DNA from 3 places in the Cryptosporangium sp. NPDC051539 genome. Region 3 is predicted to be linked to each of the others. Evidence: riboswitches for the same ligand, from Rfam matches in the RefSeq annotation. Region 3 holds a riboswitch; each other region holds the start of a gene.
What was found. Region 3 has a riboswitch for cyclic di-AMP ahead of ACIBZJ_RS31435 (NlpC/P60 family protein). Riboswitches for the same ligand answer to the same signal wherever they lie in the genome.
Positions count from the first base shown of each region.

Region 1 (9,529 bases), on a different contig from region 3:
CGGCGCACGGCCGAATCGGTCCACTCCCCCCGGCCGTAGCCGTGGAACCGCAGGTGCAGGAAGACCAGTGTGGCGACCTGCTCGGTGACGTCCTTGGGGTAGCGCAGCGCCTTCATCCGGCGCCGGGTCATCTTCGCCCCGACCACCTCGTGGTGGTGGAAGCTGACCCCGCCGCCGTCCTGGATCTCCCGGGTCGCGGGTTTGCCGATGTCGTGCAGGAGCGCGGCCATCCGCAGCACGAAATCCGGCCCGGCCGGCTCGAGGTCGATCGCCTGCTCGAGGACCGTCAGCGTGTGCTCGTAGACGTCCTTGTGCTGGGCGTGCTCGTCGATCTCCATCCGCATGTTCGGCAGCTCGGGCAGCACGTGGGCGGCGAGCCCGGTGTCGACGAGCAGCCGGAGCCCGGCGACCGGGTCGGCACCGGTGATGAGCTTCGTGAGCTCGTCGCGGATCCGCTCGGCGGTGATCCGGGTGATCTGGTCGGCCATCGCGGTCATCGCCGCGATCACCTCGGGCGCCACCTCGAACCGCAGCTGCGACGCGAACCGCGCGGCCCGCAACATCCGGAGCGGATCGTCGGCGAACGAGTCCTCCGGCGCTCCCGGCGTGCGGAGCGCCTTCGAGGCCAGATCGTCCAGGCCGCCGTGCAGGTCGACGAATCGGTGGCCGGGCAGCCCGACCGCCATCGCGTTGACCGTGAAGTCACGGCGCACGAGGTCTTCGGCGAGCGATTCGCCGTACCGGACGACCGGGTTACGGCTCTGCCGGTCGTACGCCTCGGCGCGGTAGGTGGTGATCTCGAGACGCAGGCCGCGCCGCGAGGCGCCTACCGTGCCGAACTCGATCCCGGTCGTCCAGGTCGATTCCGCCCAGCCTTTCAGCAGGTCGAGCACGGCGTCCGGCCGGGCGTCGGTGCAGAAGTCGAGGTCGTCGCCCAGGCGCCCGAGCAGGGCGTCGCGGACCGACCCCCCGACGAGGTAGAGCTCGTGCCCGGCGGCCTGGAACCGACGACCGAGGTCGTCGGCGACGGGGGAGACCCGCAGTAGTTCGGCGACGGCGCTGCGCTGCGCGGTGGTCAGTGCGGGAGATGCAGTAGGTGACACAGTAAGACCAGTATCGGAGGCGACGGGTTGAGTGGCCGGCTGCTCGGGGTTCCGCGCATCGGCCACGGACGTGAACCCTATCGAGTGGTGGCCGAAGCTGGCGCACGCATATCACACAGGGCGCTACCGACCGCCCCTGGATGGCCTCACAGCGTTTACCGCACCCGGGCGCTATCGTCAGATTCATGGCCCGCCGAAGCTCCCCGCGTCGGCCCGGGGGTACCGGGCGGCTGCGACGGGTCGAGGAGGTCTCCGCAGGCGGTCTCGTCGTCCAGGGTGACGCCGACCACCTCGAGGGTGCTCTGATCGGGAAACTCGACCGCCGGGGCCGTTTGCTGTGGTCCCTGCCGAAGGGTCACGTGGAAGCCGGCGAGACGCTGGAGCAGACCGCCGCCCGCGAGGTCGCGGAAGAGACCGGCATCATCGGAGACGTGCTGGCGACGCTCGGTACGGTCGACTACTGGTTCGTGTTCGAGGGTCGCCGCATCCACAAGACCGTGCATCATTTCCTCCTGGATGCGGTGGCCGGAGTTCTCTCCGACGCCGACGTGGAGGTGACCGAGGTGGCGTGGGTCCCGCTCAGCGAGATCCCTGGCAGGCTGGCTTACCCGGACGAGCGCAAGCTCATCGCCCGGGTGCCCGACCTGCTCGAGCGCCCGGCGTGACGGGTCCAGAGCCGCGCGACTTCGATCTGCGTCGGCCGCGCTCGAACCCGTACGACCCGGACTCCACGGTCGTCCTGCCGGCGAACTCGCCGTTGGACGAGCCCACCGTGGTCCTGCCGAGGATCGGGGACCCGACGATCCCTGACCTCTCGGTGGCCGATCCCTCGGTGGCCGTGCCCGGCGGCCCGACGCCGACCGACACCGGGGAGACCCCGCCCGAGGAGACGGCTGCCCGCAGCGTGGCCCGCTCCAGCGGCGTCATGGCGATGTTCAGCCTGATCTCGCGTGCGACCGGCTTCCTCCGCACCGCGGCGATCGGCGCGGCCATCGGCGGCGGCCTGGTCGGTGACGCGTACCAGGTCTCGAACACGATCCCGAACATGCTGTACGAGTTCCTGCTCGGCGGCATCCTCACCAGCGTCGTCGTGCCGCTGCTGGTCGCGGCCAAGAAGCGCGACGCCGACGGCGGCGAGGCGTTCACCCACAAGCTGCTCACCGCGGCCACCGTCCTGCTCGGCGCGGCCACGCTGCTCGCGCTCGTCGGGGCCCCGCTGCTCGCCGCGTTCTTCGCGAGTTCCGAGTCGACGGACGCCAGTCGCCGCCTCACGACGACGCTGACCTACCTTCTTCTCCCGGAGATCTTCTTCTACGGCCTGTCCGCTCTGCTGGGCGCCGTCCTGAACACCCGGAACCAGTTCGCCGCACCGGCCTGGGCGCCGATCCTGAACAACGTCACGGTGATCGTCACCGCGGTCGTGTTCCTCCTGCTGCCCGGCCCGGCGTCGCTCAGCCCGCAGACGATCAGCGGCGCCCAGGTCGCGGTGCTGGGGATCGGCACCACGCTCGGCATCGTGCTGCAGTCGTTCGCGCTCTGGCCCGCCCTGCGCAAGGTGGGCTTCCGCTGGAAATGGCGCTTCGATCTGCGCGGCTCCGGGCTCGGCGAGGCCGGTCGGCTCGGCGTCTGGATGTTCGTCTACGTGGGCGTCAGCCAGATCGGCGTCCTGCCGGTGATCAAGATCGCGAACTACGCCGGCACCAACGGCGGTCCCGGGCCACTCATCCACAACAACGCGTTCCTGTTGTTCATGATGGTTCACGGGATCGTCGCGGTGAGCATCCTCACTGCCCTGTTGCCCCGGATGAGCGCGGCCGCGGCCGATCGCGACTTCCCCGAGCTGAGGCGAAACCTCTCACTCGGTGCGCGGCTCCCGTCGGTCGTTCTGATGCCGGCCACCGCGGCGTACATCGTCCTGGGTATCCCGCTGGCGGTGACCGCGTTCCGCTGGGGCAACTTCAGCCAGGACCAGGCCATCTCGACCGGCTACGCGACGATGGCGGCCGCGATCGGGCTGGTGCCGTTCGCGATCAGCCAGATGCAGATCTTCGCGTTCTACGCGCTGCGCGACACGAAGACCCCGGCCCTCCTGAACATCCCGGTGGTCGTCGCGAAGCTCGCGTTCGACGTGGGCGTGCTGTTCCTGCTGCCGCCCGAGTACATCGTCGTCGGGCTGCAGTGTGGCAATACGGTGTCGTACCTGGTCGCCGTGTTCGTCTCCGGACGCTACCTCAAGCGCCGCATCGGCGGCCTGGAAACGATGGCCGTGACCCGGACGCTGACCCGCCTCGGGGTCGCCGCCGCGATTGCCGGACTGATCAGCTGGGGCGTCGCGTACGGCATCCAGGCCGGGCTGGGGATCGGCAAGACCGGCTCGTTCGTCTCGCTGGTCGTCGCCGGAGTTGTCCTGGTAGGCGTCTACGCGGTGGTGGCGCTCCGACTCCGGGTCGCCGAAGTCGTCGAGCTCGCCGACACCGTGAAACGACGCCTACCCGGCCGCTGACGACCGGAACGTAACCGTCGACACGGCGTCGGCCAAAACACACAGGGTTATCCACAACCGTCGCGGTATGACCGTGAGGAACGCCACGCTGGGCGTACCGTCGGCTCCGGTTACCGACGACCACTACGCCGCGTGAGGTTCCCGGTCGTTCGTCCGGTTCAGTTTTCCAACCCGCATCGGGTTGCACAGCGCTGTGTCACCGGCGCGCGACGCGCCGAGAACCACATTGGTGGTGCGTGAAATCGCCGTGAAGTCGTACTAACTTCTCAGATCGACTGTGATGCACGTCGCAAAGGACTGGCAACTCCCACAAGGCGCAGGTTCAGTTCTTCGCGGCAACTTGTCGCGGCAGCCACGCCGCGCACACCGCAGGATTCGCACGCCGAGCCCTGTCCACGACGTCCGCGGTGTCCCTTCGAGTAGCCAACCAAATGGACAGGGACGGGGGACCCACGTAGTTGGGGTCGCCGGGAACCAAATCCCTGGCGCGATCCCTTGGGGTGAAGCCGCGCAGTGCGCGGCCGGGCAATCAACCTTCCCGCCCGAACCCGACAGCTCACCTCGCAGGCGTGCAGGAAGGAATCTCCTTGCATACGGTGCATTCCCCTCGGTGTGCCCTGCCCGCGAAACGGTACGAGCGTTCTGGTGAAATAGGCCAGTCTGTGTCGTACGCGGACAAAACCACCGGCGGTGCTCGACACCGCGCAATGTCCGGCCCGAAGCACCGCGCCCTCTCCCGGCGCGCGAGCATTCGCACCACCGCTCTGGCCGGCGTCCTCGCAGGATCACTCGGTGTTGGCCTGATCGGCGTCGCTGCCTCACCGGCAGCGGCGGCGGACTCGGCCAGCGCGCGGCTCTCCGGCGCCACCTCGGTCTCCACCGGATCGCGTACGACGCTGCACGCGATCGGCACGGTGAGCGGCAATCCCGCGTCGTTCAAGAAGTTCTCTCTGCAGTACCAGTCCAGCTCCGGCTGGAAGACCGTCAGCACCAAGACGGCGCGCAAGTCCGGTCAGATCGAGTGGTCCGTCACCGTTGGCGGAAGCTCGAACTGGCGTGTGGTGCTGGCCGTGACCAGCGCGCACAAGACGCTCTCGCCGAACCACTACATCAAGGGCGTGTCCAACGGCAACGCCGTGGTCAAGGCCGCGGCGCGCCAGGCCGGCAAGATGTACGCGTTCGGCGCGGCCGGCCCGAACAACTTCGACTGCTCGGGTCTGACCCAGTACGTCTACAAGCAGTTCGGCAAGAGCCTGCCGCACAGCGCGACCCAGCAGACGAAGTACGGCACCGCGGTCAGCAAGTCGGCGAAGAAGCCCGGCGACCTGATGCTGTTCGGTAGCGGTAGCTACTACTCCCACGCCGCCATCTACGCCGGCGGCAACTACATGTGGGACGCGTCGACCACCGGACAGCCGGTGGCGAAGCGCAAGATCTGGAGCAACACGTACGTCGTCCGTCGTCTCGTCTAAGAGATCTATCGGACAACCGCGGGGCGGTCCGGTGCGCGAGCACCGGGCCGCCCCCGCCGGTCCCAACCGGCGTGAACTGCTGCGACACACGGTTGTGGAACAGCGAGCGGGCGTGCGCCGCAGCGCTACCGTGAACGCCGAGACCACTACCTACCTATGAAGGCTGTTCATCCAGTGGCGTCCGACGCGCCGGAACAGGCAGGATGGACCTGTCCCCAGTAGCCGCCCCACGGCCTACCCTGAGGGGCGGAGCGGTCGTTACTGCGGGAGGGCGGGTTGTGACACAGGTCGGCGCGCCCTCTCAGGGCGAGGTGCTGGCGGGTCGGTACCGGCTTGAAGAGGCCCTGTACGCCGATGCGGCCTCCGGGCACGCACTCTGGCGGGGTACCGACAATCTGCTCAACCGCACAGTCTCCATTGAACTGCGGGTGCCGGGCGGAGAAGCAGCCGAACAGATGATCGCCGAGGCGGTCGCCGCCGGGCGCATCGTCCACCCGTCGGTCATCGGGGTCTACGACGCCGTCGACGAAGGCCCGCGTGCCTACGTCGTCCGCGAGTGGGTCAACGGCCAGACGCTCTTCGACACGCTGGGGTCCGGCCCGTTGCATCCGGCCCGCGCGGCCGCGCTCGTCCGCAACACGGCCGACGCGCTCGCCGGCATCCACGCCACCGGCCACGCCCACGGCAACCTCACCCCGTCGACCGTCCTCATCGGTAACGACGACGAGGTGACGCTCGTCGATCTGCACCTCGGCGGGCCCGGGCAGCAGCCGTCCGACATCCGTGCCCTCGGCGGCCTGCTCTACGCGGGCCTGACCGGTCAGTGGCCAGACGTCCTCCCGCCGCACCGCACCGGCCTGCCCGACGCGACGCGCGTCGACGGCCGGATGTGCTCTCCGCGCCAGATCCGGGCCGGTATCCCCGGTTACCTCGACGCGCTGACGATGGACCTGCTCGATCCGGCGGTCCCGCCGCCCACCGCCGCCGACCTGGCCAGCGAGTTGCGCCGGTACGACGTCGCCGATCCCGCGCTGAGCGCGCTGGCGGTGCTGGCTCCCGAGCCGGCCACCGGCGGCCCGCAGTGGACGCGCGTCGGCGTGCTCGTCGTCGGCGTGCTGGTCGTGATCGGCGTCGTCGTCGCGGTCGCGGCGTTCGGCCTGCCGAAGTTCGGCGGCGGTACCGACGGCGCAGGTCCGTCGTCGAAACCCAGCGTGTCCGCGCCGGCCCAGGCGACCGGCGGTCCGGTGAAGATCGTCCGCGCCACACTGCTCGACCCGCCCGACGGAGACTTCGCCGAGGCGAAAGACATCGACAAGGCGATCGACGGCAGCGCGAGCACGTCCTGGGAGACCGACCAGTACAAGAGCGCGAAGCTCGGCAACTTCAAACCGGGGATGGGCCTCGTCCTCGACCTGGGCGGCAACAAGAACGTCTCCAGCGTCACGATCGGGTTCGATCACGCCGGCGCGACGTTCGAGCTCCGGGCCGGCACGACGCAGCCCAGTTCACAGCCGAAGGACATCGGCCCCTACCGCGTGATCTCGCCGTCCCAGTCGTCGTCGGCCGGCAGCACCACGGTGAAGCTCGACAAGCCGGTCAGCACGCCGTTCCTCGTCGTCTGGCTCACCGACACCGGCACCAACGACCGCGGCAAGTACCAGGTCGCGATCTCCGAGATCACGGTCAAGGGCTGAGCCGTCCACCTGCCGGTGGCGGTCAGGCTCTAGTCTCTGCGTCCATGCGACCGCCGCACAGCGGGCTCGACGACCGGAGCCTGCTGCACGCCCACGTGGACGGGGACTCCGAGGCCTTCGCCGAACTCGTCCGGCGGCACCGGGACCGGTTGTGGGCCGTCGCGCTGCGGACGCTCGGCAACACCGAGGACGCCGCGGACGCACTCCAGGACGCGCTTCTCTCCGCGTACCGGTCGGCCGGCAGCTACCGCGGAGAAGCGGCCGTCACCACCTGGATGCACCGGATCGTGGTCAACGCCTGCCTCGACCGGGTGCGCAGGAGGCAGGCGCGCCCCACGGTCCCCCTCCCGGAGGACGACGGCCGGGCTCCCGCCGCCCCGAACGATCCGATCGCTTCACGTGAAACGGCGATCGACGTCCGGGCCGCGCTGTTCGAGCTCCCGGACGACCAACGCATCGCGCTGGTGCTGGTCGACGTGCAGGGCCATCCGGTGGCGGACGTCGCGGAGATGCTGGGGATAGCGGTCGGCACTGTGAAGAGCCGCTGCGCCCGCGGCCGGGCGCGTCTGGCTCTGCGTCTGGGCCATCTCCGGAACCCGGACGGCGGGCGACGCGTCGAACCCACGGAAGAGCCCACGGAAGGAGGTGCTCGGTGACACCGTCCGAACTCGATCAACTGGCGGACTTCGCCGAAGGCCTCCTCGACGGCACCCCGGACGGCGACGCGGTCGCCGGGCGGATCGCGACCGACCAGGAATGGGCCGACGCCTACCGGCAGCTGACCGCCTCGCTGCCCGGCATCACGACCGCGCTCGGCGACCTCGACGAGGCCCCCATGCCCGACGACGTGGCCGCACGCCTCGAGGCCGCGCTGGCCGCCGAACCGCCGCTCCGGCGTCGTCCCGAGGGGCGTCCGCGGCCCTCGGAGAGCGACGAGGACGGCCCGGCAGGCCCGTGGGTGTCTCCGGAACCGGACGATCGGCTCAGCGCTCAGCGAGCGGCTCGTTCGCGCCGGAGCCGCGCCAAGGTCGGCCAGTGGGTCGCGGCGGTGGCCGCGGTCGCGCTGATCGCCCTCTGCGGCGTCGGGGTATTCAGGTCGGTCGAGCCGGCGAGCGACGACTCCGCGAGCACGTCGTCCGCCGGTGACTCCGCGCCGAGCGCGCTGGCCGCACCGGCCGCGCCGGGTGGCGTCCACGTCTCCGGTACCTCGTACTCGACCGCGGAACTCGGGCAGCAGGCCCGCGCCATGCTCTCCGGTCCGACCCAGGACACGAAGCAGCTGCCGGAGGCGGCGCCGCCGACGAAGGTGGGGTCGCCGCCGGTGCCCGCAGCGGACACCCTGGGCGCACTGCAGCGGCTGACGAGGCCGACGGAGCTCGCCGCCTGTCTGGGCGCGCTCGGTCTCGGGCAGCCCCTGGCGGTCGACTACGCGACCCTGGAGGGAACGCCTGCGGTCGTCATCGTGACCGAGGACACCGACCCCGGCCGGCTCGTGGTGGTCGCCGCTGGAGCGAACTGCGGGATCGGCGGAGCCGGCGACGAACGGGCGCGCACCACCGTCGCGCGCTGAATGTGACCCGCGGCTCGGCCCGGGCCCGGGAATGCGGGCACCTACCATGGCGTTTGCGTGACTGTCACGGCAATCAGGAGGAAGACGTGGGCAGCGAAGAGATCCGGAACGTGATCATCATCGGGTCCGGTCCGGCTGGTTACACCGCAGCCGTCTACACCGCCCGGGCGTCCCTGAAGCCGCTGGTGTTCGAGGGCGTGCAGTCCGGTGGCGCGCTGATGACGACTACCGAGGTGGAGAACTTCCCCGGTTTCCCGGGCGGGATCGACGGTCCCGACCTGATGGACAACATGCGTAAGCAGGCCGAGGCGTTCGGCGCCGAGCTGCTGACCGACGACGTCACCGAGGTCGACCTGTCCGGCCCGATCAAGGTCGTGAAGGTGGGCCAGCGCGAGTACAAGGCCCGCGCGGTGATCCTCGCGACCGGTTCGGCCTGGCGCCCGCTCAACATCCCCGGCGAGCAGGAGTTGCTCGGCCACGGCGTGTCGGCCTGTGCGACCTGTGACGGGTTCTTCTTCAAGAACAAGAAGATCGCGGTCATCGGCGGCGGCGACTCGGCGATGGAGGAGGCGACGTTCCTCACCCGCTTCGGCGACACGGTGACGATCGTCCACCGGCGCGACGAGTTCCGCGCCTCGCAGATCATGGTCGACCGCGCGAAGGCGAACGACAAGATCGACTTCCGGGTCAACAGCATCCCGACCGAGATCCTCGGTGAGGGCGGCAAGGTGGTCGGCGTCCGGCTGAAGGACACGGTCACCGGTGACGAGTCGGTGATCGACGCCGAGGGCGTGTTCATCGCGATCGGTCACGACCCGCGCAGTGCCCTCTTCCAGGGCAAGGTCGAGATCGACCCCGAGGGCTACGTGAAGGTCGACGCTCCGAGCACCCGCACCAACGTGCCCGGCGTGTTCGCGTGTGGCGACCTGGTCGACCACACCTACCGGCAGGCGATCACCGCTGCCGGAACGGGTTGTGTCGCGGCGCTCGACGCCGAGAAGTACGTCGCCGCTCTGACCGAATAAATCCCCTACCATCCCGTTTGCCGGGTCGTACCACCCCGAAGAAGGAGAAAGCCATGGCCAACGCCAAGGCCGTCACGGACGCCAGCTGGACCGCCGACGTTCTGCAGAGCGACACGCCGGTCGTCGTCGACTTCTGGGCCGAGTGGTGCGGCCCGTGCCGCA
Region 1 covers NZ_JBITDV010000016.1:76,006-85,534, reverse strand. Annotated here, with positions in the region: gene ACIBZJ_RS38225 (CCA tRNA nucleotidyltransferase) at 1-1,103, opposite strand, end outside; partial or broken gene ACIBZJ_RS38220 (NUDIX hydrolase) at 1,247-1,759, shown strand; gene murJ (murein biosynthesis integral membrane protein MurJ) at 1,765-3,606, shown strand; cyclic di-AMP (ydaO/yuaA leader) riboswitch at 4,018-4,191, shown strand; gene ACIBZJ_RS38210 (C40 family peptidase) at 4,314-5,078, shown strand; gene ACIBZJ_RS38205 (protein kinase family protein) at 5,357-6,772, shown strand; gene sigM (RNA polymerase sigma factor SigM) at 6,817-7,428, shown strand; gene ACIBZJ_RS38195 (hypothetical protein) at 7,425-8,342, shown strand; gene trxB (thioredoxin-disulfide reductase) at 8,429-9,367, shown strand; gene trxA (thioredoxin) at 9,421-9,529, shown strand, end outside.
Region 1: another riboswitch for cyclic di-AMP. It lies ahead of ACIBZJ_RS38210 (C40 family peptidase); the one in region 3 lies ahead of ACIBZJ_RS31435 (NlpC/P60 family protein).

Region 2 (9,529 bases), on a different contig from region 3:
GTGGCGGCGGCGACCGACCGGGTCGAGGCATTACGTAGTCGCGTGTCCCGATTCGCCGACTACCTGTCGGCGGTGCGCGCGCTCTCGACCCGTCCGGCGAGAACTCTCGACGCGGCGGCTTCGGTCGTCTGGCAGGCGACCCTTCCCGCCGGCAAACCCGGCTGCTGGATGGCCGGGGACCCGGTGTCCGATTCGGAACCCGCGCCGGAGGCCGAACGGTGGCTGGAGCTCGTCCGGCCGCCCCGCCCGCGCCCGCCGGACCTGCCGGCCGTCGTCCGCTCGCTCCTCGACGGCACGGTCGACGACCCGCGCCGCCGGCCCGCGTTGCGCGAGGGCTGGCGCGAGATCGCCGCCGAGCGCGACCCCGATCTCGATCCGGACGCCGTCGAGCCCGCCGTCGACGAGTGGCTGGCCCGCCTCTGGCAGCCCTGGTCGATCAAGGCCGCCGAGGCCGACGCCGTTCGCAACGCGTACTCCCGGCTGGTCGAGCTGCGGCAGGCGGCCGTGCGGCTGGAGGCCTCGCACGAGCTGGTCTGGGGCTTCGGCCTGTTCCGCGGCCAGGTCGGTGGCCTGACCGTCGAAGACCCGCTGCTGGCCGCTCCGGTCGCGATCGACGTCGATCCCGACTCGGGCGCGCTCACCGTGACGCCGACCGGTGAGCTGCGCCTGCAGACCGACGCGTTCGAGGCGCTGCCCGACGCTCCGGACGCACGCCTGCACGACCTGGCCGGTCCTGGCGGCGCGATGAGCCTCGACCCCTGGGAGCAGGCCGGACGGACCGAGTTCTACCGCTCGGCCCTGCGCCGCCTCGGCCTACCGCCCCGGGTGGTCCGGCACGACGCCCAGCTGGCCGAACCACACATCCGCGACACCGGTCTGCTGGTGCTCCGCCCGCGCCGCACCGCGCTGGCCGGTTTCCTCGGCGACTTCCGGGCCGCGCTGGCCGCCGGGCACGTCCCGTCCGGCTCGCTGGCCGCGCTGCTGGCCGACGATCCGTCGACGCTCGTGCTGCCCGACGATCCGCCCGAGCAGTGGCAGTCGATCGGTGAGCGGCTGCTCTTCCCGCTGCCCGCCAACCTCGAGCAGGAGACGATCGCGCGGCGGCTGGCCCGCCAGCGGATGGTCGCGGTGCAGGGGCCGCCCGGTACCGGCAAGACCCACACGATCGCGAACCTGATCTGCCACCTGGTCGCGCACGGCCGCCGGGTGCTGGTCGTGTCCCACCGCGACGAGCCCCTGGCCGAGGTGCGCGACAAGCTGCCGCAGCCGTTGAAGCCGCTGGCGATCAGCGTCATGGGTTCGAGCGCCAAGCAGCTCGGCCAGCTGGAGATCGCGGTCCGCCAGCTCCAGGCCGAGGCCGGCGCGCTCGACCAGGAGGCGGCCGCCGAGGCCGTCGACGAGCTCTGGGCCGCGCTCGACACCGCCGAGCAGGACCTGGCCGGCAAGTACAACGCGCTGCGTACGGTCGCCGACCGGGAGAGCAGCACGTTCCTGCTCGACGGCGCCGAGGCCACCGCGGTCGAGGTCGCCGAGTGGCTCTGGGCCAACGAGGCCCGGCTGGCGTTCGTCGTCGACGCGATCGAGCCCGGCGCGCCGTTCCCGCTGGCCGAGGCCGAGCTGGCGGAACTCACCCTGCTCACGAACACTTACCGGCCCGAAGACCTGGGCGACGCACAGCGCAGGCTCCCCGAGCGGGAGTCCCTTCCGGACGGGAACCGGCTGGCCCGCACCGACGAGCACAGCGACTCGCTGCGTCAGCGGGTCGGCTCGCTCGCGTCGCTCGGCGTCGACACCAACGCGGTGCGGTCGGCCGGGCGTCCGGAGATCGCCGGGCTGGCCGACGAGGTCTGGCGGGTCGCCCACCGGGCCCGGGCCTACCAGCCCTGGCAGTGGCGGCTGGCCGGGCGGCTCGCGGTCTCGCCCGCCTGGCGCGAGACCTGCCAGGCCGAGGTCGCCGGCTGCACCGAGATGCTCACCGAGACCGCACGCTGGCGCAGCGTCCTGGCCGGCCGCGCGGTGCAGATCCCCGAGGAGCTCTGGGCCGACCCGCGTCAGCTGCGCACCGATCTCGACATGCTGCGGCTCCGCCTGGTGGAGGCGCGCGGAGTCAGCCGCCTGATCCACCGGCGGCTGGCCCAGGTCCGGGACGAGATCCGGGTCGACGGCGCTCCGCTGCGCACCGTGGAAGACGTGGACGCCGCCCTGGCGACCGTCCGGCTGGATTGGGCCCGGCACCGCCTGACCGAGCGCTGGAACCACTTCGTCGCCGAGCTCGACGGGCCGCAGGCGCCCGACGACCCCAGCACGGTCGAGGTGATCAGCGGGTACCTCCGCGAGGTCGGCGACGTCGTCGACATCGGACTGCGCTACTGGCCGACGCTGCGCGAGCGGCTGGCCGTCTACCTGCGCGCGGGCAATCCGGGCGAGGCCGACTGGGCCGACCCGAACGCCCTGGCCACGGTGGCCACCCGAGTCGCCGAGCTGGTGGTCGTCTTCGACAGCGACGACGCCGAGCGCGAGGGCGCGGCCGTCCGCGGGGTCATCGACGAGGCGCTGCTGGACGCCAACGCGTCGCCGCACTGGCGTGAGCTCGACCGCGCCTGGGCGACCGGCGACTACGAGCTGTGGGAATCCGTGCTCGCCGACGCCGACCGGCTGCGTGCGGCCGGGCCGGCGATGCAGCGCTGGCAGGAGCTGCACGCGGCGCTCTCGGCCAAGGCCCCGCTCTGGGCCAGCCGGATCGCCGCCGAGGGGCGCTTGCCCGACCCGGCGATCAGCCACCAGGCCTGGAACTGGCGTCGGGCCGACACCTGGCTGCGTCTCGTCATCGGCACCGAAGACACCGGTGCGCTCGGGCGGCAGGCCGACGCGCTGCGCGACCGGGCCCGTGAGCTGGTCGGCGAGCTGGCGACCCGGTCGGCCTGGCTGGCCGCCGCGGGCCGGATGGACGATCAGGCCCGCGACGCGCTGGCCGGCTGGGCGTCCGCGTTACGAAAAGTCGGAAAAGGGTCCGGACGCCGGTCGGCCGGCTGGACCGCGCTGGCGCAGCAGCACATGCGGGACGCGGTCGCCGCGGTTCCGGTGTGGATCATGTCCGTCGACCGGGCGTTGCAGCAGTTCACCGGCGGGACGACGCCGTTCGACGTGGTGATCGTCGACGAGGCGAGCCAGTGCGGGCTGCTGTCGATGCCGGTGCTGTCGCTGGGCACGCGCGCCGTCGTGGTCGGTGACGACCGGCAGATCGGTCCGTACGCGATCGGGCTGGCGCACGACGAGGTGGCGCGCCTGGGGCAGGACCACCTCGGCGACCTGCCGTCCTGGCCGCTGTTCGACGTCACGACGAGCCTGTACGACCACGCGGTCCGTCGTTCGCCCGAGCCGCTGATGCTCACCGAGCACTTCCGGTGCGTGCCGGAGATCATCTCGTTCTCCAGCGAGCAGTGGTACGACGGCACCGTGCAGCCGCTGCGGGCCGACCGCGGCAAGCTCGACCCGATGCGGGTCGTCCGGGTGCCCGGTGCCCGGGAGAAGCGCGACCGGTACGGCGAGGTCAACCTGGCCGAGGCGGACGCGCTGGTCGCGACGATCTCCCGCCTGGCCGCCGACCCGGACTACGCGGGCCTGACGTTCGGCGTGATCAGCCTGCTGGCCAGCAGCGGGCAGGCGCAGTACATCAACGAGCAGCTGGTCCGGCACCTGGGTGAGCAGGAGATGGCCCGGCGGGCACTCAAGGTCGGCGACTCGTACACGTTCCAGGGCGCCGAGCGGGACGTGATGTTCGTCAGCCTGGTCGTGTCCGATCGGGACGAGGCCCGGGCCGCGTTCACCGGGGCCGACCACCACCGCCGGGTGAACGTGGCGGCCTCGCGGGCCAAGGACCAGATGTGGGTGTTCCACTCGGCCGGCCCGGAGAACTTGCATCCGGACGACGCCAGGGCCGCGCTGCTGCGGTACTGCGCGGCGCCGAAGCTCGGGCTCGCGGCGCTGGCGGCCGAGCCGGTACCGGACGAGTCGCTGTACGCGGCCTGCGAGTCCGAACTGGAGCGGTCGGTGTTGCGGCGGCTGCTGGAGCTGGGGGTCCGGCCCGCGGTGCAGTACCCGATCGGGCGGCACCGGGTCGACTTCGTGGTGCCGACGACCGACGGGCGCCGGCTCGCGATCGAGTGCGACCACGGTCGGTACCGGGGTGTGGCCCGCTGGGCGGAGGAGATGCGTCGGCAGGCCGTGTTGGAGAGGGTCGGCGGCTGTGTGTTCTGGCGGGTGCGGGGCACGTTGTTCGCCCGGGACCCCGATGCGGCGCTGTCCGGGCTGTGGCCGCTGATGGACGATCTCGGCCTTCTGCCCGAGGAGTCGCGCTGGCTGGTCGAACCGCCCGAGGGCGCGGTGGCCTCCCAGCCGCCGTGGGCCATCGCCGAAGCCGCCTTCGCCGAGACAGCGCTCCCCGAGGCCGCCCTCCGGGAGGCGGCCCTTCCCGAGGCGGCTGCCCCCGAGGCGGCCTTCCCGACGGCGGCGCGTCCGGAGGGTGCGTTCCCCGGGACGGCGTTCCCCGGGACGGCTGGTCCGGAGGTGGGCGTTTCCGCGGGGGCCTTCCCCGAGGCGGCTGGCCCGGAGGCGGCCTTCCCGGAGGCGGCTGGCCCGGAGGCGGCCTTCCCGGAGGCGGGCGTTTCCGCGGGGGCCTTCCCCGAGGCGGCTTTCGCCGAGACGGCGGAGGGCGTTCGGCCGGAGTGGCCGGGTGCCGAGGCCGCGTCGGCCGTGGAGGCAGCGGAGGACTCGAACGACTCCGCCGAACCGCTGAGCGCCGCCGATCCGGCGCACGACGCCGAAGCCACCCCCGAGCCTTCGCCGCCGGAGGCAGCAGCCAAGAACGCCGAGACCGGCCCCAGCGAGCCGGGGCACCACGAGACCAGGCCCCACGAGACCAGGCCCCACGAGACCAGGCCCCACGAGACCAGGCTCCACGAGACCGGGCTCCACGAGACCGGCCCCAGCGAGACCGGCCCCAGCGAGATCGGGCCCGAGCAGGGCGCCCCCGCCGCGCAGGCGGACGAGACCGCCGCCGAATGGGCCCCCGACGAGTGGACCCCGGACGAGTGGCCGGCGGAGAACCCCGCGACCTCCTACAACGACCTCACGGTCCTGCTCCCGATGATCCCCGACCCCACCCCCACCCCGACCCAGGCCCAGGCACAGGCCCAGGCCCAGGCCCCCTACGAGGCACTGGACGACGAGCCCGCGGTCGCCGGCCGGCTCGACGAGCTCCGCACCGCCGTGCAGAACCTCGAACCCTCGATGGTCGAGGCGGCCGAAGAACCCGGCCAGCCGCCCCAGCAGCAGTGGGTCGGCGACGCCCCCACGATCCCGACCCCCGACGAGCTGCTCCGCCGAGACCCCTCGCACCCGGCGATCCGTCTCCCCGGCCTGGCCCGCTCGGCCGACGCCGTCCTCGTCCCGCTGACGCCGCCTGCGCTCCCGACCCGCCGCCCCACCTCGCCGGCCCCGGAGGGCGCCGCCCACGTCTCACCCGCCTCGGGCTCGCCCGTCAGCTGGTGGCAGGACCGCAACGGCGACTCCCTCGGCCCGGGCGGAGCCAAGCCCGCGACCCCGGCGGCGCCCCCGGTCTCCGACCTGACCCGGCAGCTACCGGTGCTCCCGGAGCCGCCGTCCGAAGATTCCTATCAGGAGGTCGCCTCGCTCCGGCCGGACGAGGCCCGCGCGGTGCTGCAGGCCTACCGCTCCGGAGTGGACACGCCGGTTCAGCTCGGCGGCAAGATCGTGGGCTGGGCCTGCTACTACCCCGACGGGTCGATCGAGGCGCGGCGCAACCGGGCCAACGTCGAGCTGATGCGGCAGGAGGAGGCCAGCACCGAGACCGCGGGCTGGCTCACCGCCCGCGAGGCCGCCGCTGTCGTGGCCGCGACCGAGCAGCGCCGGGACGTCCCGGTCGTCGACCCCACCTACGGTCAGCTGGGCATCGTCCGCTTCACCACCGACGCCGAGTTCCCGGCCCGTCTGCTGCGACGGTCACCCGCCTAACAGCACCAGCAGGCGGTTGAGGGCCGGGAGGGCCGCGGCGAGCGCGTCGAGGTCGTCCTGCGGGAGCTGCTCAGCGGCCGACGCCGCGATGCGACGTCGGTGGTCGGTGTAGCCGTCCACCAGTGCGGTCGCCGCCGGCGTGAGCGTCAGCCGGACCGCCCGGCGGTTCTGCGGATCGGGGAGCCGCTCCAGGTGCCCGCTGGCCGTGAGGTCGCCGACCAGTGTGCTGACGGTGTTCGGCGCGGTCCCCAGCGCCGACGCCACGGCCTTCACACCGATGCCGGGCGTCGCCTGCACCACGCGTAACACTTCCATCTGCGCGGAGGGGAGCGGATCGTCCGGTAAGTCGCCCCGGGAGGCGCGGCGCAGCGTCCGATGTAGCCGGCCGAGGAGAACACTCAGCTCGTCGGCGACCGCGCCCGGTGTGGCCGACATGACACTCCTTTGTGGTCATTTACGGCAGGCGGTAACCCTCGCTACCTGCAGGAACAGTCATGATGGCGGTCTCGCTAGGCGCCCCGCAGTCGTCCGTTCAGCCCGAGTCGGACAGCCATCTGCCAGGGGGTCCCGGCCCGAAGACCGGGACCCCCTGCTTTCTGGCGATCTGTCCTTTATCCGATCAGGATCTTCTGCCCGGGGTGGATCACGTTCGGATCGGCGCCGATCAGAGCGCGGTTCTTCTCGAACAGCACCCGCCACTCGACGTGGTGCGCGGCGGCGATCTTGACCAGGCTGTCGCCGGCCAGCACCAGGTAGGTGGGGACCGTCGCGACCGTCGGTCGCTGCGAGGCACTGAACATTCGCTGCGGCACGAAGTCCTGGATGGCGGTCGGGTGCGTCACGTGCGCCGCACCCTTCCGGTGCACCGCCACCACGGTCGGCTTCCGGTGGACGGAGGCCGGCTTCTGGTGGGAAGAAGACGTCGACTTGTGGTACGAGCGCTTCTTCCAGGTGCTCTTCCAGGTGTGCTTCTGGTGCGACGACGACGAGCTCTTCGTGTACGAGTGCCGCTTGTAGCTACGGCTCGCCTCGCCGGTCGAACTGGTCCGGTACCTCTTCGTGCTGTACCCGTGTGGACCGCAGACCGGCCAGGCTCCGATGCCCTGGCTACGCAGCACGCGTCTGGCGACCGTGATCTGCTCCGAACGAGTTGCGTTGTCCGCGCTGGCGGCGTACTTACGTCCGCCGTGCGCCTTCCATGTCGACGAGGCGAACTGCAGGCCACCGGTGTAGCCGTTCCCCGTGTCGATCGACCAGTTCCCTCCGCTTTCGCATTGCGCGATCGCGTCCCAGTTCACATCCGCATTGGCCGGTGAAGCGATGGCCAACGGTGTGAGGCCCGCGAGACCGGTGGCCACGGCTAGTGCCAGGCGTCGGCCGAGTGGGCTCAGGCGCCCTGGCGCCCGATGCCGTCCGCCCGCTTGACGCGGGCTTTCGGCGCTGGACTGGGCGGTATGGGAAGACTCCTTAGACATATCCGACCCTCTCCACGCCTACGAGGTGAGCTGTCGGGTTCGGGCTGAGTCGGCCCGGCCACGCTGTACGTGGCTTCACCCCGAGGCGTCGAACTGCGACGCCGGAAAAGTGGTTCCCCCGCTCCTGCCGGAAGTTCGGGTCTCATCGCCCGGGGCAGGATTCGGCGTAGCCGGGCATGAGGTCCGCGGTGAACGGACGAAAACGACAGAACCACAAAATGGGGCGAATGCCAAGTTACCGGACCGTGATTGAGAAAAGTGTCGCGCAAAGCCATTAGGCCCTCAAAGCAGTCCCTAGTGTTGCGTCGATTCGGCGTCAACGCGCGACACAGTGGTCTATCGCTTAAAGCCTGATTGCTGACGTAACTCCCGAAGAGCGGGGTAACTGACCGAGGCGAGTTCGTCGCGGGATGTTAAGTTCCCTTAAAGAGTCCTCAAGTGCCAGGTAGGAGAGTGGGCGCGGGCGTTCGCCGTCGACAAGATGGGACGCATGACCGACGCCCCACGTGCCGGCCTGTTCTCCCGGGTCGGACTGCGTGCCGGCCCCTATCTCGCTCTGCACCGTCGTGGGCGCGCCAACGGCCGAGTGCTCACCGCTGGGGTGGGCGCGGCCGCGCTCGGCTCCGTGGTCGTGATCGGCGGCACGAGCCTGGTGGCGGCGAACGCGACCGGCCGGCCGGAGCCCACCTGTGCGCCCGTGAGCTGCTCCACGACCGAAGATCGCAAGACCCGTGAAAGCGCTTCCCCACGACGCTCGGCGATCGCGTTACCCCCCGGGTTACCGGCCTCGCCGGTCCCGAAGGCCTCGACGTCGAACCGGCCCGGTGCCGGCCCGCTCGGCGCCCTCTACGTCGACTCCGAGGGCCAGGCGGCCGAGTGGGTGGCCGGAAACTCCGGAGACTCGCGGGTCGGCGTGATCCGGGACCGGATCGCCGGACAACCGCAGGCCCGCTGGTTCGCCGCCGACGATCCGGGTGAGGTCGAGGGTGCGGTCCGGGCCTACACCGCGCAGGCGGCGTCCAAGGGCGAAGTGCCGGTTCTGGTCGCCTACAACATGACGAATCGCGACTGCGGCGGCGCCAGCGCCGGCGGCGCGGACGGCGCCGACGGTTACCGCACCTGGATCAGCAATTTCGCGTCCGGCCTCCGCTCCGGGACGTCGATCGTCGTCCTCGAACCTGACTCGCTCCCGCACCTGACCGACTGCCTCTCCGAAGGCCAGCAACAGGAGCGACTCGACCTGCTCGCCTATGCCGCGAAGACGATCAAACAGAAGAGCGCCAAGGCGCGCGTCTACTACGACGTGGGCCACTCCGCGTGGCTCGCTCCCGGCGAAGCCGCCCGCCGCGCCGAGCGGGCCGGTGCCCGGCAGTACGGAGACGGAATCGCACTCAACACGTCGAATTACCGGACGTCCGGTAACGAGGTCGCGTACGGCAAGCAGGTGCTGGCCGCGCTCGGCGGCGGGCAGATGGTGATCGACACGTCCCGCAACGGCAACGGCCCCGCCGGAGACGGCGAGTGGTGCGATCCGTCGGGCCGCAAACTGGGGCGCAACCCCACCACGGCCACCGGCGACGCGAAGGTCGCGGCCTACCTCTGGGTCAAGCGTCCGGGCGAGTCCGACGGGTGCAGCGGCTCGGCGGGTCAGTTCATCGCCGAGACCGCGTACGAGCTGAGCTCGTAGCCGGTCGGGGTACCGTACAGGGGTGGCCGAGCTACCGTCGTTGCACTTCCTCGGGCATTCGACGGTGCTGATCGACCTCGAGGGTGTCCGGGTGCTCACCGACCCGGTGCTGCTGCCCCGGGTGGCGAACGTACTGCGCCGCACTGCCGCCCCGCTCGACCCGTCGCTGCACGCGAACGTCGACGCGGTCTGCATCTCGCACCTGCACGCCGATCACCTCGATCTGGCGTCGCTGCACCGGTTGGGCCGGAACACGCTGCTGATCGTCCCCGAGGGCGCCGGCGAGTTCCTGTACCGCAAGGGCTTCCGCGAGGTCGTCGAGCTGTCCCCGGGC
Region 2 covers NZ_JBITDV010000012.1:176,012-185,540, forward strand. Annotated here, with positions in the region: gene ACIBZJ_RS32900 (AAA domain-containing protein) at 43-6,033, shown strand; gene ACIBZJ_RS32905 (MarR family winged helix-turn-helix transcriptional regulator) at 6,022-6,468, opposite strand; gene ACIBZJ_RS32910 (transglycosylase family protein) at 6,645-7,331, opposite strand; cyclic di-AMP (ydaO/yuaA leader) riboswitch at 7,508-7,685, opposite strand; gene ACIBZJ_RS32915 (glycoside hydrolase family 6 protein) at 7,999-9,195, shown strand; gene ACIBZJ_RS32920 (MBL fold metallo-hydrolase) at 9,218-9,529, shown strand, end outside.
Region 2: another riboswitch for cyclic di-AMP. It lies ahead of ACIBZJ_RS32910 (transglycosylase family protein); the one in region 3 lies ahead of ACIBZJ_RS31435 (NlpC/P60 family protein).

Region 3 (9,529 bases):
TCGACGGGGTCGGACGCCGTGGACCAGGACTCGGGTGGCTCGCTGCGGTTCGTGGCGGGTTCCGGGGCGTCCAAGTTCTACGAGGCCGGCGATCGCAAGCAGGCGCCGGACATCTCCGGCACGCTGCTCGACGGCGGCAAGTTCACGCTCAGCCAGGCGCGGGGCGACGTCGTCGTGTTCAACTTCTGGGGCTCGTGGTGCGGGCCGTGCCGCGCCGAGGCCGACGACCTGGAGCGGGTCTACACCGCGACCAAGGCGAGCGGGGTGCGGTTCGTCGGCGTCAACGTGAAAGACACCGAGTCGCGGGCGAAGGCGTTCGACGTCAACTTCAAGATGTCGTACCCGAGCCTGTTCGACTCGGCCGGGCGGGTCGCGCTGCAGCTCCAGGCGGTACCGCCGAACGCGGTGCCGGCGACGATCATCATCGATCGCGACGGGAAAATCGCCGCGGTGTTCCGCAAGGGCCTGCTGGACGACGAGTTGCAGCCGGTGGTCGAGCGGGTCGCGGCGGAGAAGCCGTGAGCCTTCCCGAACTCGTCACCGAGGGGCCGCTGGTCGTCGCGGCCGGGGTGAGCGCGCTGGCGGGGCTGGTCAGCTTCCTCTCGCCGTGCGTGCTGCCGCTGGTGCCGGGTTACGTCTCGTACGTCACCGGGATCGCCGGCGCCGACCTGGACGCGGCACTCGGCACGGATCCGTCCGGCCGGCCGGTGGAGGCCGCTCCGGCCGGTGGTGTGGCGTTGGCGACCCGGGCCGAGGCGCCTCCGCGGGTGCGCGTACGCGGGAAACTGCTGCTCGGGAGCCTGCTGTTCGTCGCCGGGTTCACCGCGGTCTTCACTCTGCTGGCGTTCGCGACCGGGGGACTGGGCTCGTTCCTGCTCGAACACGAGCAGGCGCTGCAGCGGGCGGTCGGGGCGCTGGTCATCGTGTTCGGCCTCGGCTACCTGGGCGTCCTGCCGGGGTTGCAGCGGGAGACCAGGGTCCGCTGGCTACCCGCGTCCGGGCTGGCCGGGGCCCCGCTGCTCGGCGCGGTGTTCGGGCTCGGCTGGATCCCGTGCGTCGGCCCGACGCTCGGCGCCGTGCTGGGGCTGGCCGTCGTCCAGGGCGGGGCCGGGCGGGGCGCGTTGCTCGCGGTGGCCTACTGCATCGGGCTCGGGGTGCCGTTCGTGCTGTTCGCGCTGGGGTTCCGGCGGGTGCTGGGTGCGTTCGCGGTCGTGCGTCGGCACAGCGTGTGGGTCGTCCGGATCGGTGGGGTGCTGCTGATCGCGGTCGGCGCCCTGCTGTTGCTCGGTGGGTGGGACGACCTGGTGATCTGGGTGCGCAGCGTGTTCGGCGCCGGAGGAGTGGCGCTCTGATGTCGACCACGACCCCACCGGACTCCGCCGAGACCCGCGCCGACGACGAGGCCGTCACCGGGCTCGCCACCGCGCCGGAGGACGCAACCGCGCGCGAAGACCGTCGCGCGGGCCGCACCGACCCGGACGGCGACGGGCCCGGCGGCCGCGGACCCGGCGCCTGGGGCCCGGGCGGGTGGAACGCGCTGGCGGCGGCACCCCGGCGCTGGTGGCGCCAGCTGACGAGCATGCGCACCGCGCTGGTGTTGCTGTTCCTGCTCGCGCTGGCCGCGGTACCGGGCAGCACGTTCCCGCAGCGCTCGCTGAACCAGGCCAAGGTCGAGCAGTACTTCAGCCAGCACCCGACGCTCGCCCCGATCCTCGACAAACTCTCGGCGTTCGACGTCTTCGCCGCGCCCTGGTTCGCGGCGATCTACCTGCTGCTGTTCGTCTCGCTGGTCGGCTGTCTGGTCCCGCGGATCCGCGTCCACGGCCGGGCTCTGGTCAGACGGCCACCGGCCGCACCACGGAACCTCGGCCGCCTGCCGGTCTCCGCGACCGCGGAGGTGGGTGGCGAAGCGGCCGTGGCGGCCGCCGCCGTCCGCCGGACCCTGCGGAAGAACCGCTGGCGGACGGTGGAACGCACCGAGCCGTCCGGCGCGGTGACGGTCAGCGCCGAGAAGGGCTACCTGCGGGAGACCGGGAACCTCGCGTTCCACGTGGCGCTGGTCGCGCTGCTGGTCGGCGTCGCCTCCGGCTCGATGTGGGGCTGGAAGGCCAGCATGCTGGTCGTCGAGGGCAACGCGTTCTGCGACACCGTGCAGGCCTACGACTCGTTCACCCCCGGCACCCGGATGCGCGACGCGTCGCTGCCGCCGTTCTGCGTGCAGCTGGACGATTTCCAGGGCACGTACCTGGCCAACGGTCAGCCGAAGGACTTCCTGGCCAAGGTGAAGTACGTGGAGGGCGACCGCGCGTACCGGGAAGACCCGGACCGGTCGTACGACATCAAGGTCAACCACCCGCTGCGGCTCGACGGCGCGAACATCTACCTGATCAACCACGGCTACGCGCCGGTGCTGCGCTACACCGACAAGTACGGGACGGTGTTCGAGGAGTCCCCGGCGTTCCTGCCGCAGGACGCGCAGCTCACCAGCGAGGGCGCCTTCCTCCTGCCGGACGCCAACCAGAATCCGAAGTCGACCGACCGTGCCCGCGACGTGCAGATGGCGTTCACCGGCTTCTTCCTGCCGACCGCGCCGACGTCCGGGCCGCCGATCCGGTCGGTACGCCCGGAACTGGCCGACCCGGCGGTCACGCTGGTCGGGTACCGCGGTGACACCGGGCTCGACTCCGGGATCCCACGGTCGGTCTACTCGATCGACCAGAACCAGGTCGACAGCGGCGCGCTGAAGTCCGTCGGCTCGAAGAAGCTTTCGATCGGCGAGACCTGGACGCTCGACGACGGCACCAAGCTGCAGTTCGTCGGCGTCAAGGAGTTCATGACCGTGCAGGTCGGCCACGATCCGGGCGAGAAGATCGTGCTGGTCGCGGCCGCGTTCATGCTCGTCGGCCTGATCACGTCGCTCACCGTGCGGCGCCGCCGGCTGTTCGTCCGGATCTCGCCCGACGGCCGGATGGACGTCGGCGGCCTGGCCCGGACCGACCCCGACCGGTTCACCGAAGAATTCGATGTGCTGTCCCAGCGGCTCGCCGACGCCGCCGGTGTCGCGCAACCGCCACCTGACGCACCCGCCGACACCAAGGAGTCGGTCGCCGTGGGGAAAGAAGGATCGTCATGACGGACGCCCAACTCGCGGACCTCTCGAACACGCTGCTCGTCGTCGCGATCCTGGCGTACACGATCGCGATGTTCGGCTACGCCGTGGAGTTCGCTTTCGGACGGAAGGGCCTGGTCGCGGCACGTGCGGCCACGCCGGCGCAGCGGAACCGGGTCCTGGTGGGGGCCGGCGGACCGGCTTCCGACGCGCCGGTGTCGCCGGCCCGGCCGGCCGTGGCTCCCGTGCCCTCACCGGGCGGGCGGGCCGCGTGGTTCGGCCGGGCCGCGGTGGTCGCGGCGGTCCTCGGTGCGCTCGCGCAGCTCGGCTGCCTGGCGTCGCGGGGAATCGCGGCCGGGCGGGTGCCCTGGGGCAACATGTACGAGTTCGTGTCGGTCGCCTGTGTGGTCGGCACGATCACGTGGCTCGTGGTCTCGGCCCGGCGGCCGGTGCGGTACCTGGGCATGTTCGTGATGCTGCCGGTGGTGCTGCTGCTGGGGCTGGCCGGGACCGTGCTGTACGTGGACGCCGGGCCGCTGATGCCGGCGCTGAACTCGTACTGGCTCTGGATCCACGTCTCCACCGCGTCGATCTCGGTCGGGATCTACCTGGTCGGCGGCGTGATGTCGGTGCTGTACCTGCTGCGCGACGGTTACGACCGCCGGGTCGCGGCGGGCCGGCCGGCGAACGCGCCGGGCTTCCCGTTCGGGGTGGGACGGCATCTGCCCGGTGCGGACGGGCTGGAGCGGCTCACGTTCCGCCTGCACGCGTTCGGGTTCCCGATCTGGACGTTCGCGATCATCTGCGGGGCGATCTGGGCCGAGGCGGCGTGGAGCCGGTACTGGGGCTGGGACCCCAAGGAGACCTGGGCGTTCATCTCCTGGGTCGTGTACGCCGCCTACCTGCACGCCCGGGCCACGACGGGCTGGCGCGGGCGCCGCGCCGCCTTCATCGCGGTGGTCGGTTTCGTCACGATGATGATCAACCTCTACGTGATCAACTTCGCGGTCAGCGGTCTCCACTCCTACAGCGGGCTTTAGTGGGCGGCCCGCCGAGAACGACGCTGACAGCCGCGCCACACGACTTGAGTATGACCAATACGGGGCGTCGTGTGGCGCGGATGTCAGCGTCGCTCTCGGCGGGCTCCAGGTCAGAGCGCGGCGCTGGCGCGCCTTGAACGGCGCTGGCGCGCCTTGAACGGCGCTGGTGTGCTACTTGGTTTGGGTGACCGGTGCGGGGTGTCTGGTGGCGCGGGGGTGGGCTCTCCCTCGGAGGGCTCTCGGCCCGGGCGCGGCGCTGGCGCGCCTTGAACGGCGCTCGTGCCGATCGGTGCGGGGTGTCTGGTGGCGCGGAGGTTGGTGCCGCTCTTGGTGGGCTCTCGGCCCGGGTGCGGGGCCGCGCGCCTTTGAGTGGCGGCGTGCCTTCGGCGCGGTGGCGGGCCGGGTCGGTGGTTCGGGGCGAGGCCATTCGGCAGCCTGGGAGCGGGATCGGCGCGTTGTGGGGTATGCCACTTCGGGCCTTGTGTGGGGTGGGTCGGAACCTTAATTCTCGGGTGCGGTCAGCGGCGGTCCGGGGGTGGCTGGTCCGGGGGTGAGGGCTGATCGTCCGAACGGGGGGTGTCGTCCCGGCGGCGATAGGCAAGGGCGGCTTCGTAGTCGTCGCCCCGGAGCCAGCCGACCACCACCACGTCCTCGTGTTCGGCCTGCTGCGCCATGGTTCCGTCCCCCTCGATGCCGGTCACGTTATCGACAAATTACCCCAAAGTTCCGAATCCGGGTGGTAGGTAACGGTCGTATCGGGCGTCACAGCCGTCACGACGTGCGGGTCGTCCGTTCGGCTGTCCATAGTGGACCAGCAGGTCCGCCGTTCGGCGGAGGGATCCGCAAAACCGCATTAAGAAGCGCTTAAGAAGACGTTCCGGAGTGGACTAACTACGCGGCGCTGTCATCTGTTAGACGTTCACTCAGAAACTCCGGCGAGGCTGGACCGGCGAGTAACACATGGCCTACCGTGTCCCACGACTCTCCGAACGTCCGCCGTTCACCATGGATGGCGTCGGGTAGTCGTCGCCTAATCGAAAGAACCGGGGAACCGAGTTCCCGGGGTGAATCCGCCGTCGAGGCGGTAGGGCAGCTCCCGCCCGAACCCGTCAGCTAACCCGGTCGGCGACCTAGTGGGAGTAAGGAGTGCCGCGCCAGTGAGATCCGTTCGGACTCACGCTCGTCGTCCGATCGTTCTGGTCAGCGTCTTGGCTGCGATTCTCAGCCTCGCGCTGTTACCGGCAGGCGGCGCCAGCGCGGCACCGTCGCTCACCGATGCCGAGAAGCAACTCGATGCGCTCGGCGTCAAGATGGACAAAGTCAACGAGCAGATGAACAGCGCCAAGGTCCAGCTCAAGCGGGTCAAGACCCAGCAAGCCGGGCTGAACCGTCAACTCTCGGCGTCGCAGGCCAAGCTCGACGCCTCGCAGGAGGCGGTCGGCAAGATCGCCGCCGCTGCCTACCGCGACGGGCGGATGCGCCTCTCGTCGTCGATCATCGACACCGGCTCGCCGGCCGACTTCCTGGACCAGCTCGCCACGATGGATTGGCTGTCCGCGCAGCAGCGCGACACGATCGACGAGGCCAAGGCGTACCAGGCCCAGTTCGACGGCACCAAGAAGAAGGTCGACCTCCAGGTCCAGACGGCGACGCGTCTGGAGAAGCAGCTCGACACGCAGAAGAAGTCGATCGAGAAGGACCAGGCCAAGTGGGAGCAGGTCCGCCGCTCCGCGTACGCCAAGAAGTACGGCAGCTCGTACACCACCGTGACGTACAACGGGCAGGCCAGCGGCAACGCTGCCACGGTCGTCCAGTTCGCGCTCGCGCAGCAGGGTGAGCCGTACGTGTTCGGCGGCGCCGGCCCGAACGTCTGGGACTGCTCCGGGCTCACGATGATGGCCTGGAAGCAGGTCGGCGTGAACCTGCCGCACTCGGCGCACCAGCAGTACAACATGATCCCGCACGTCTCCAGGGAGAACCTGCAGCCGGGCGACATCGTGTTCTTCTACTCCGACCTGCACCACTCCGCGATCTACATCGGCAACGGTCAGGTCGTGCACGCGCCGACCGAGGGCCAGCCGGTCCAGGTCGAGCAGGTCAACAACATGCCGTTCGCCGGGGCCGGACGCCCGTAGCGCGAGCTGTCGGTGGGCCATGAATACTGGTGTTCATGGCCCACACCGACCTTCGTGAGTTCCTGAAGCGGCTGGAGAAGGCCGGTGAGCTCAAGCGGGTGACCGCGCCGGTCGATCCCACGCTGGAGATCAGCGAGATCACCCAGCGCGTGGTGCGCGACGGCGGCCCGGCCCTGCTGTTCGAGAACCCGACGCGCGGCGAGATGCCGATCGTGATGAACGTGTTCGGCACCGAGCGCCGGATGGCTCTCGCGCTCGGCGTCGACTCGCTGGACGAGATCGGGCAGCGCATCGCGGGCATGCTCAAGCCCGAGCTGCCGCAGGGTTTCAGTGGCTTCCGCGAGGCGCTGGGCAAGCTCACGCAGCTCAAGAACGTCCCCCCGAAGAAGGTGAAGACGGCCCCGTGCCAGGAGGTCGTCTTCAAGGACGACGCCGTCGACCTCGACCGGCTGCCGGGCCTGCAGGTCTGGCCAGGAGACGGCGGGATCTACCACAACCTGGGCCTCACCCACACGAAGCACCCGGAGACCGGCGCCCGCAACCTGGGCCTCTACCGCCTGCAGCAGCACAGCCGGAACACGCTCGGCATGCACTGGCAGATCCACAAGGATTCCACCGCGCACCACGCGGTGGCCGAACGGCTGGGGCAGCGGCTGCCGGTCGCGATCGCGTTCGGCTGTGATCCGGTGGTGTCGTACTCGGCGACCGCCCCGCTGCCGGGAGACATCGACGAATACCTCTTCGCGGGCTTCCTCCGGGGCGAGCGGGTCGAGATGGTCGACTGCCTGACGGTGCCGCTGCAGGTGCCCGCGCACGCCCAGGTGGTGCTCGAGGGGTACCTCGAGCCGGGCGAGCGGGCTCCGGAGGGCCCGTTCGGCGACCACACCGGCTTCTACACGCCGGTGGAGGACTTCCCGGTACTGCACGTCGAATGCATGACGACGCAGCGCGCGCCGATCTACCAGTCGATCATCACCAGCCAGCCGCCCCAGGAAGACGGCCCGATCGGCAAGGCCACCGAGCGGATCTTCCTGCCGCTGATCAAGTTCATGATCCCCGACATCGTCGACTACGACCTGCCGGATGCCGGCGTCTTCCACAACTGCTGCATCGTCTCGATCGACAAGCGGTTCCCGAAGCACGCGATGAAGGTCATGAACGCGATCTGGGGCGCCGGGCTGTTGTCACTCTGCAAGCTGATCGTCGTGGTCGACGCCGACTGCGACGCGCACGACTACCGCGAGGTCGCGTTCCGGGCGTTCGGCAACGTCGACTACAACCACGACGTGTTGCTCACCACCGGGCCGGTAGATCACCTCGATCATGCGTCCTACCAGCAGTTCTGGGGTGGCAAGCTGGGGGTGGACGCCACCCGGAAACTCCCGGCGGAGGGTTATCACCGCGGCTGGCCGGAGGAGATGCGGATGAGCCCGGAAGTAGTCGCGAAAGTCGACGCGCGCTGGCGGGAGTTCGGGCTGTGACCTCGGCCCTCGAGTCGCCGAACAAGGTCAAGGCGTTCCTGCGCCTGGTCATGATCGAGCACTCGGTGTTCGCGCTGCCGTTCGCCTACGTCGCCGCGCTGACCGCGATGCGAGGTGAGGGTCCCGACGTCCAGTGGTTGACGCTCGGCTTGATCACCGTCGCCATGGTGGCGGCGCGGACCGTCGCGATGGCCGCCAACCGCATCATCGACCGGCGGATCGACGCGCAGAACCCCCGCACCGCGCAGCGTGAGCTCGTCACCGGAGCGCTGTCGGTGCGGTCGGCCTGGGTGGGCCTGACCGTGGCGCTGGTGGTGTTCCTGGCGTCCGCGGCCTGGCTGGGCTGGCTCTGCCTGGTGCTGTCGCCGATCGCGCTGTTCTTCCTGACGATCTACTCGTACGCCAAGCGCTTCACCGACTTCCCGCAGGCGTTCCTCGGGCTGGCCCAGGCGATCGCGCCGCTGGGGGCCTGGATCGGCGTCACCGGGCACTGGTCGTGGGCGGCGTTCGTGCTCGGGCTGGCGGTCGGCACCTGGATCGGTGGCTTCGACCTCATCTACGCGTGCCAGGACGTCGACGTCGACCGGCGGATCGGTGTCCGGAGCGTGCCGGTGCGGTTCGGTGTCGCGGCGTCCCTGCGGGCCTCCGCAGTCGTGCACGTGGCCACGGTGGCGCTGTACGTGTGGTTCGGCGCGATGACCGGCTACGGGTGGCTGTGGTGGGCCGGGGTGGTGTTCACCGCCGTCGTGCTGGCCTACGAGCACGTGATCGTGCGTCCGGACGACCTGTCGCGGGTCAACCGGGCGTTCTTCACCGCCAACGGCGTGATCGGGCTCGTCCTGTTCCTGTTCGCGCTCGCTGACCTGGTGTTCCTGCAGGGCCTCCGCTGGTGACCAGGCTGCCCTGGGTTGTCGGTGTCTCCGGAGCGAGTGGAACGTCGTACGCGCGGTCGGTGCTCAACGGGTTGCTCGACGCCGGTGAGGCGGTCGACCTCGTGGTGTCGCGCGCGGCCCGGCTGACGCTGATCGACGAGACCGGGCGGTCCGTGCGCGACGCGCACTGGGAAGAGGACGTCGCGGCCTGGCTGGGACGCGATCTCAAAGACATGCGCTACTGGGCGGCCGGCGATCTGGCGGCCGGGCCGAGCAGCGGCTCGTACCCGGTACGGGGAATGATCGTGGTGCCCGCGAGCACGGCGGCCGTGGCCGGCATCGCACTCGGGCTCTCCAAAGATCTGCTGCAGCGGGCCGCGGACGTGAACCTGAAGGAGCGGCGGCCGCTGGTTGTGGTGCCCCGGGAAACCCCGCTCTCCCGGGGGCACCTCGTCCATCTGCTGGCGCTCCACGACGCCGGAGCGGTGGTGCTGCCGGCCAGCCCCGGCTTCTACGCCGGAACCTCCACGGTGCAGGAGCTGGTCGACTTCGTTGCGGGGAAGGTGCTCGACACCCTCGGAGTGGGCCACACCCTCTTCACCAGATGGCGCGGCGAACTGGGTGGGGCACGGGCGCGCCCGAACTGAGAGACGTGGTCTAATGCCCCGCCGCTCTGCGCTCCTCGAGTTCGACATCCGGGTCTCCGGATGCGAGCAGCGCGCGGACCTCGGATTCCCGGAAGCGACGGTGACCACCGGGCGTGCGGATGCTGCTGATTCGCCCAGCGGCCGCCCACCGTGTCACGGTCTTGGGGTCCACCCGGAAAAGCGCCGCGACCTCACCTGGGGTGAGTAGACGCTCGCCAACCTCCACTTTCGCCTCTCTTCTCGCC
Region 3 covers NZ_JBITDV010000011.1:227,946-237,474, forward strand. Annotated here, with positions in the region: gene ACIBZJ_RS31410 (TlpA family protein disulfide reductase) at 1-522, shown strand, start outside; gene ACIBZJ_RS31415 (cytochrome c biogenesis CcdA family protein) at 519-1,352, shown strand; gene ACIBZJ_RS31420 (cytochrome c biogenesis protein ResB) at 1,352-3,133, shown strand; gene ccsB (c-type cytochrome biogenesis protein CcsB) at 3,130-4,149, shown strand; gene ACIBZJ_RS31430 (hypothetical protein) at 4,668-4,850, opposite strand; cyclic di-AMP (ydaO/yuaA leader) riboswitch at 5,167-5,292, shown strand; gene ACIBZJ_RS31435 (NlpC/P60 family protein) at 5,358-6,284, shown strand; gene ACIBZJ_RS31440 (menaquinone biosynthesis decarboxylase) at 6,320-7,765, shown strand; gene mqnP (menaquinone biosynthesis prenyltransferase MqnP) at 7,762-8,658, shown strand; gene ACIBZJ_RS31450 (UbiX family flavin prenyltransferase) at 8,655-9,284, shown strand; gene ACIBZJ_RS31455 (BldC family transcriptional regulator) at 9,295-9,510, opposite strand.